DNA from 2 places in the Nocardioides sp. NPDC058538 genome. Region 2 is predicted to be linked to the other one. Evidence: riboswitches for the same ligand, from Rfam matches in the RefSeq annotation. Region 2 holds a riboswitch; the other holds the start of a gene.
The links. Region 2 has a riboswitch for cobalamin ahead of cobN (cobaltochelatase subunit CobN). Riboswitches for the same ligand answer to the same signal wherever they lie in the genome.
Positions count from the first base shown of each region.

Region 1: it holds a riboswitch for cobalamin, as region 2 does, so the genes downstream of both, ACFWQC_RS25390 (prenyltransferase/squalene oxidase repeat-containing protein) here and cobN (cobaltochelatase subunit CobN) in region 2, are expected to answer to the same signal.

Region 1 covers NZ_JBHXNY010000044.1:68-3,900, reverse strand. The annotation lists gene ACFWQC_RS25400 (CbiQ family ECF transporter T component) at 1-215, opposite strand, end outside; gene ACFWQC_RS25395 (hypothetical protein) at 212-871, opposite strand; gene ACFWQC_RS25390 (prenyltransferase/squalene oxidase repeat-containing protein) at 994-2,067, opposite strand; cobalamin riboswitch at 2,133-2,268, opposite strand; gene ACFWQC_RS25385 (hypothetical protein) at 2,335-2,970, shown strand; gene ACFWQC_RS25380 (NYN domain-containing protein) at 2,995-3,753, opposite strand.
Region 2 covers NZ_JBHXNY010000023.1:15,391-19,223, forward strand. The annotation lists gene cobN (cobaltochelatase subunit CobN) at 1-2,143, opposite strand, end outside; cobalamin riboswitch at 2,177-2,300, opposite strand; gene ACFWQC_RS19495 (winged helix-turn-helix transcriptional regulator) at 2,300-3,214, opposite strand; gene ACFWQC_RS19500 (MFS transporter) at 3,312-3,833, shown strand, end outside.

The DNA.
Region 1 (3,833 bases), on a different contig from region 2:
AGGCCGACGTAGAGCCGGAACGCCTTCGCCCACGGTTGCTCGCCACGACGCGCGGCGACCACGACCGACACCACTCCCACCACGAGCAGGAGGAGCAACGGGTTGGTGGTGAAGGAGGCGTACGCAGCCATGCCGATCGCCCACACCCACCAGGCGACGGGGTGCAGGTCGCGGGGCAGGTGCGCGACCGCGGCGGTGCGGAACAGCGCGCTCATCGCCGGCGCCACCACACGGCACCGGCGACGGCGAAGAGGGTGAGGATCCCCGCGGGGGCGACCCAGGTGGGCAGATGCTCGGCCTCGGAGGCCGAATCCGTCGGCTCCTCCGGAAATAACTCCGGCGACGGGCTTGAGGGCGCCCCCACAGCATCCCCAAGCTCCGTCGCCGGAGCGGTAACGACATTGTCGTCTATCCACGTGAACGCAACACCCTGCCCGGAGGTCACGCTGATTTCGGTAACATTTCTGGACGCGTAGCTCCAGGCCCCCGAATCGTCGGTGCTCCACAGCGACCAGTACGCGTCGGCAGGCGGCATCTGGGCGCAACCTGCGGCTTTCGGCCGCTCATCGACGCGGCATACGACGCTGGGCATCGAGGTCACATAGGTGAGCGGATGTCCCGCCTTCTCGAAGAGATCGGCGCCGGTGTCGCCCTCCCCGGGCTGGACACAGGTGACCTCAGGGCCGCCACCCAACGCGTTGGGCTCGACGACGACGGTGACGCCGTCACACGCCTCGGCGGACGATGCCGCGGACGAGGCGGATACGGGGGCGAAGACAGGTGCGGTGGCCCCGGCGAGGATCGCCAGGGCCACCAACGAGGATCGCAGGATGAGCCCGGATCGACCGATGGCCGCCGTCGCGAGCGTCACCAGACGGGTGTGATGGCAAGGCGACGACCGCGATGGCAAACCGGGCGTCTGTCGAGCGGCGTCAACGCCGCCAGCGCGCCCGTATGGTGGCGCGCAGCAGGCGGAGATCGGTCGATCTGGGCTCAGCACGAGCTCTTCGCGGTCGCGTCGTTGGGCAGGAAGACCAGCGACGGCAGCGCCTGGGCGGCGGCGAGGCGGTACATCCCCTCGGACTCCTTGGTCAGGCCCTTGGTGTTGCCCTCGGCCAGCGCGGCGTCGTCGTAGGCCACCGCACCGGCGTCGTCGCCACAGGTCACGACGTGGTCGGCGACCCAGGTCGCCGCCTTCTCCGCGGCCGCGGTCTCACCGGCGCGCCCGAACGCCCACCCGGCAAGGCCGGTGGTGTTGGAGTTGGCGATGTTGCCGGTCGCCGCCTTGAACGAACCGTCCTCGGCCTGGGTCTCCTTCAGCCACTCCACGCCCGCCTTGACGGCCTTCTCCGCCTCCGGAGAGGCCACCGAGGAGAGGGCGATCAGCGCGAACGCGGTGGCGTCAGCGTCCGGGGCAGCCTTCGGGTCGGCGTCGCAGGTCTGATCTGCCGCGGCCGGGTCGGCCGTGAAGGTGACCCGGAACCAGCCCTCCTCGCACTGCTGCCCGGCCAGGAACTCCGTCGCGGACGCGGCCTTCTTGCTCTCGGCGTTGTTCAGCGCCCACACGGCGTACGACTGTCCGATGGTGTTGGAGTAGTCGGCCGCCTCCTTGTTCTTGGGGTCGAGCTCGTCGGCGATGCGGCCGTTCTCGGCGACCGTGCCCTCGAGCTGCTTCAGCAGACCGGGGTCGGAGGCATCGACGTTCTGCTGGAGGACGAGCGCCTTCGCGGTCGCCCCTGCCGAGGTGATCGTGCCGAACCCGGGCGAGGTGTAGGCCGACTTGTTCTCCATCACGGCCGCGGCGATCGTGGCGATCTCCTCGTCGTAGCCACCGACCTCTGCCAGCGCGATCCCGATGTCGGCGCTGAGCCCGAAGTCATCGGTGCCGTACTGCGCGTTGCGGGCCACGCCCTCCGGCGCCTGGGCCACGAGCCAGTCGGCCACCGCGGTGGACACCTTGGCGTCGTAGGTGGGCTTCTCCCCCTCCTCGACGGCTTTCTCGCCACAGCCGGCGAGCGAGGTGAGGGCGAGGGCGGCGGCGATGCCACCGAGGACGGTCTTCTTCATGGTTCCTTCCGCGCTGTTCGCCGGGAAGGCCCAAGGCCGACCCGCTGCTTTCCACGACAGCGTCAGGTCAGTACGCGTCCGTCGGCAGGTGCTCCGGCTCGCCCAGGACACTCTCGCTGCCTGGGCCTACGGTTGCGGGTCAGCGCCGGGATTCGACCGGCTTCCCCCACCACGGCGTGTGTTGATTGAGGCTCTGCTAATTCGGGGCAATCCTATGCCGGGCGAGCCCTGCTTGCGGGATCGCCGACGAGCAGTCACTCTGTCCCCATGCGCCACAGGATTCTCGGCCTTGTCGCAGCATCGATCTCGGCCACCCTTCTCGCCCTCTCCCCGACCACGACGGCCGGCGCGGAGGAGGCACGGACATCGGTCACGTACGCCGATCTGGTCACCATGTTCGGCGACAAGGTCGGTGACCGCAGGACCGTCGAGACCGGGCTGCCGAGCCTCAACCGCGCGATGACCGACGCCCGGATCACCACCCCTTACCGGCAGGCGGCGTATCTGACCACGCTCGCCAACGAGAGCTCCTTCCACCACGACGCCAAGGGCCGCGACAAGCGGAAGTTCACCGGCCGCGGTTACATCCAGCTGACCGGCGAAGCCAACTACACCGACGCCGGCGCCTACTTCGACATCGACCTGCGCCGCCGTCCCGAGCTCGCCCGGTCGCTGGACTACAGCGCGCCGATCTCGCGGTGGTACTGGACCGTCGCCCGCGACATCAACCCGCTCGCCGACGCCCTCGACATGGGCAAGGTCAACGCGGCGATCGGCTACCCCTCGAACAAGAAGGAGGACACCGAGCGCTGCCGCGACTTCAAGGCCGCGCTGAAGCACCTCCACGGGTCCGTGCCGAAGGGCGTCAGATGCGCCCGCCCGGCCGCTGCGCAGACCCGCTAGCTGTGTTGTCCGAAGGGGCGTACGTCACTTCTTGGTGCGCTTGTCGCTGACCGCGATCGCCGAGGTGCCCTCGTCCTTGAGCTCGAAGAGGTCGATCGCCTTGATCAGCTTGGTCCAGGTGGCGTAGCCGTAGTTGCGCGGGTCCTCGGAGGACTGGTTGCGGATGCGGGAGACCACGGTGCCGACCAGGGCCCAGCCGTCGTCGTCGGCGGCCGCGGCGATGGAGTTGCGCAGCAGCTGGATCAGGCGGGCGTTGCGCTTGAGCGCCTGCCCGTTGGTCGCCGATGACGACTGCTTGCGGGTGCGCGTGGCCCCGGGCTCGGTATCGGCCTCGGTCTCCTCCTCGGAGCTGCCGAGCTTCTCCACCACGGTGAACCGGGTGCAGGCGCTCTTGAAGGGCGCCGGTGTCTTCTCCCTGCCGTAGCCGTAGACCGCGCGGCCCTTCTCCCGCAGGTAGTGCACCAGCGGCGTGAAGTCGGAGTCGGAGGAGACCAGCGCGAACGCGTCCGGGATCGCCGCGTGCAGCAGCTCGACCGCGTCGATGGCGAGCGCCATGTCGGAGGCGTTCTTGTGCGCGGTCAGGTCGAACTGCTGCATCGGCCTGATCGCGGCGTCGTGCAGCTCCTCGATCCAGCCCTTGAGCTCGGACTTGGTCCAGTTGCCATAGGCCCGGCGGATCGTCACCTCGCCGTACTCGGCCAGGTCGTTCAAGATCTCGTCGATCTTCGAGGCAGGCGCGTTGTCGGCGTCGATGAGCAGTGCGATGCGGAAGGGCTCGGTCACCGGATCAGTGTGGCAGGAACAGGACTGTGTTGGTCTCGACACGCCTTCGCCTAGCGGCTCCGGCGGCGGGGGCCCCCCGG
Region 2 (3,833 bases):
CGGCGCCCTCCTTGAGACCGAGCGCCGCACGCAGCCCGGGCACGGCGCCGCCGACGCCGCCCCACACCTGCGCGGCACGCAGGATCGAGAGCACCAGGTTGACGCGTGCCTCACCCTCGGGTGCGGCGCCCAGGATGTGCAGGCCGTCGCGGATCTGGGCGTCCTTGATCTCGCAGAGCCAACCGTCGATGTGGAGCATGAAGTCGTCGAAGTCGTCGTCCTCGGGCCGCTCCTCCATACCGAGGTCACGGTGGAGCTCGGCGGCCTTCATCAGCTGCCAGATCTCGCCGCGGATGGCGGGCAGCTTGGCCGGGTCCATGGAGGAGATCCGGTCGTACTCCTCCATCAGCGACTCCAGCCGCGCGATGTCGCCGTAGGACTCCGCACGCGCCATCGGCGGCACCAGGTGGTCGATGATCGTGGCGTGCGCCCGGCGCTTCGCCTGGGCGCCCTCGCCGGGGTCGTTGACCAGGAACGGGTAGATCAGCGGCATGTTGCCGATGGCCGCGTCCGGACCACACGAGGCTGAGAGCGCGGCGTTCTTGCCGGGCAGCCACTCCATCGAGCCGTGCTTGCCGAGATGGACGACGGCGTCGGCGCGGAAGCCGTTCTCGAGCCAGCGGTAGGCGCCGAGGTAGTGGTGCGACGGAGGCAGGTCGGGGTCGTGGTAGATCGCGACCGGATTCTCGCCGAACCCGCGTGGCGGCTGGATCAGGATGACGATGTTGCCGGCCTGGAGCGTGGCGAGCACGAGCTCGTTGTCGTCGTTGACAAAGAGGTTCCCCGGGGTCGGGCCCCAGGTCTCGACCATCTGTTCACGCAGGTCAGCGGGGAGATCCGTGGTCCACTCGTCGTAGTCGGCCTTCGAGATGCGTACGTGGGCGTCGGTGAGCTGGGCGTTGGTCAGCCACTCCTCGTCCTGGCCGCCGGCGGCGATCAGGGCATGGATCAGAGCGTCGCCGGCCGCGGTGTCGTCCGTGCCGTCGAGGATGCGTACGACCTCGTTGTCCTGCCCCAGGTCATAGCCCTCCTCGCGGAGCCGGCGCAGCATCCGGATCGCGGAGACCGGGGTGTCCAGGCCGACCGCGTTGCCGATCCGGGAGTGCTTGGTGGGGTAGGCGGAGAGCACCAGCGCGAGCCGCTTGTCCGGGTTGGGGGTGTGCCGCAGGCGGGCGTGGTTGACCGCGATCCGGGCGACCCGCGCGGTGCGCTCGGGGTCGGCGACGTAGTGGGGGAGGCCCTGCTCGTCGAGCTCCTTGAAGGAGAACGGGGCGGTGATGATCCGTCCGTCGAACTCGGGGATCGCGATCTGGTTGGCCGAGTCGAGCGGCGTGACGCCGTCGTCGGAGACCTCCCACTCCGCGCGCGAGCTGGTCAGGCACAGGCCCTGGAGCACCGGGATGTCGAGCGCCGCCATCCGCTCCACGTCCCAGGCCTCGTCCTCGCCACCGGCGCTGGCCGAGGCGGGCACCGAACCGCCTGCCGCGAGCACGGTCACGATCAGCGCGTCGAGGGTGCCGAGCGCCTCGTAGAGGTCGTCGGGGGCGGAGCGGAGCGACCCCGCGAAGACGGGTACGCCGGTGGCCGCGCCGGTCGCGTCGATGGCATCGGCCAGTGCGTGCGCGAACGCTGTGTTCCCGCTGGTCTCGTGGGCGCGGTAGTAGAGCACCCCGATGCGCGGACGAGCCTCGGCCGCCGGCTCGGGCCGCTCCGCGAACCCCCAGGCCGGGACGGCCGCCGGCGGCTCGAACCCGAAGCCGGTCAGCAGGACCGTGTCGGAGAGGAAAGCGTGCAGCTGGGCGAGGTTCGTCGGCCCACCCTCGGCGAGATAGCGGTGAGCCTCGGCGGCGACACCCATCGCAACGGTGGAGTGCTCCATCAGCTCGGCGCTCGGCTGCTGCTCGCCGCCGAGCACCACGACCGGCGTGCCGCGCTCCTTGACGGCGCTCAGCCCGTCCCAGAGATCGGTGGGCGAGCCGAGGAGCCGGAAGACCACGAGGTCGGCGTCGGCCACGACCTGCTCCAGATCGGTCGCTCGCGACGGGTTCGCCCAGGCGTAGTCGGCGCCGCTGGCACGTGCCGAGAGCAGGTCGGTGTCCGAGGTGGACAGAAGGGCGATGCGTACGCGTGCAGAGTCGGCCATGCCGAGTTCCTCCTAGGGGTTCTCGCCCCGTCGATCGGTCGGATTGCCCGTGGCCAGTGTCTGGCTGTGTCCGTGCCCAGAAGCTGTACGGACGTCACAGTGGCGGAACCGCCCCGGACTCTCACCGGGTTCCTGCGCCACGAGCGTGCTCGCAGCCTACCTCCTGGGCTGCTGCGTCCTCGGGCCGGTGGCGTCGGTGGCGGAAGTTCGTTCGCGGAGAACAGTGAGCATGTCTTCGACTGATCCGCCCGGGTCGGTGATCGGGGCCTGGACGTGCCGCACGACGCCGTCCGGGTCCAGGAGGAGCGAGACCCTCTTGAGCCGGTCAGCGCCGCCGGCACGGAAGACCGGCAGCCGGTAGGCGCCTGCGGCAACCCCGTCGGTGTCGGAGGCGAGGTCGTACGGCAGGTCGGCATGTTCCGCGAACGCGGCCAGCTGGTCGGGGCGCTGGGTGCTCACCCCGACCACCCGGGCGCCGACCTTCGTGAAGTCGGAGTAGTGCTCGGCATACGTCTGGCACTCCAGCGTGCAGCCCCGGGTCCCGGGGATATCGCCCCAGCCCGGGGGGTAGCCGTGGCTCTTCGGCGCATAGGCACCGGGGAAGAAGAAGGCGACGGTCCAGGTGTCCTCGCCGGTCAGGTGGAGGCGGGTGTCGCGGTGCGAGGTGATCTCGACGCCCGGCGGCGTCGTGCCGAGCAGGTCCTCGAGGCGGCGCTCCTCGTCCGGTCCGGCGGTCGCGGTCAGGGTGCCGTCGCCCATGACGTACCGCGTTCCCCACTCCTGGAGAGCGACCAGGACGGGCAGTAGCCCGCGGCCGCGCCCGGTCAGCTGGTAGTCGTAGCGCAGCGGGCGGTCGGTGTAGGCGTGCTTGGCCAGGACGCCGTCGGCGACGAGCGAGTTGAGGCGCTCTGTGAGCGCGCGGCGGCTGAGCCCGAGCTCACGGACCAGCCCGTCGAACCGGGTCACCCCGGCGGCGCACTCGCGCACGATCAGCAGGCTCTGCCAGTCGCCGATGACGCCGAGCGCCTGCGCGATCCCGCAGTCGGCGTCGGTGAGGTCATCGCGGCGCATCGGCGTCTCCTTGATCGGTCGGGCAATTCGGGTGGCGGCCTCGACGCATACATGGTTGCATATAGTTCCAATTTGGAACTCACTAGGAAGGGCTCGGATGGAAGAGGTACGCCGCGTGGCGCGGTCATTCTGGCTTTACTGGTCCGCCGGCACCTTGAGTGGCGTCGGGACCGCGGTCACTGCCGTCGCATTGCCGCTGACCGCGGTGACGGTGCTGGGAGCGAGCGCGTTCGAGATGGGGCTGCTCGCGGCGGCCGGGTATCTCTCCTGGATCCTCATCGGCCTGCCCGCGGGTGCGATCGTGCAGCGACTCCCGTTGCGCCGCGTACAGGTCCTCGCGGATCTCGCGCGCGCCGCCGCGGTCCTCAGTGTTCCGTTGGTGTGGTGGGCAGGCGACCTCACGCTGGTTCAGTTGCTGGTCGTCGCACTCGCGGTCAACTTCGCCGAGGTGCTCTTCTTCGCCGCGAATACGACGTTCCTGCCGAGCGTGGTCCCGAAAGAGCAGCTGACCAGCCGAAACAGCCTCATCTCCGGCACTCACGCCGCGACCCAGCTGGGTGGGCCGTCGCTCGGCGGTGTGCTTGTCCAGGTGATCGGCGCCGTCCCGGCGCTGTTCGTC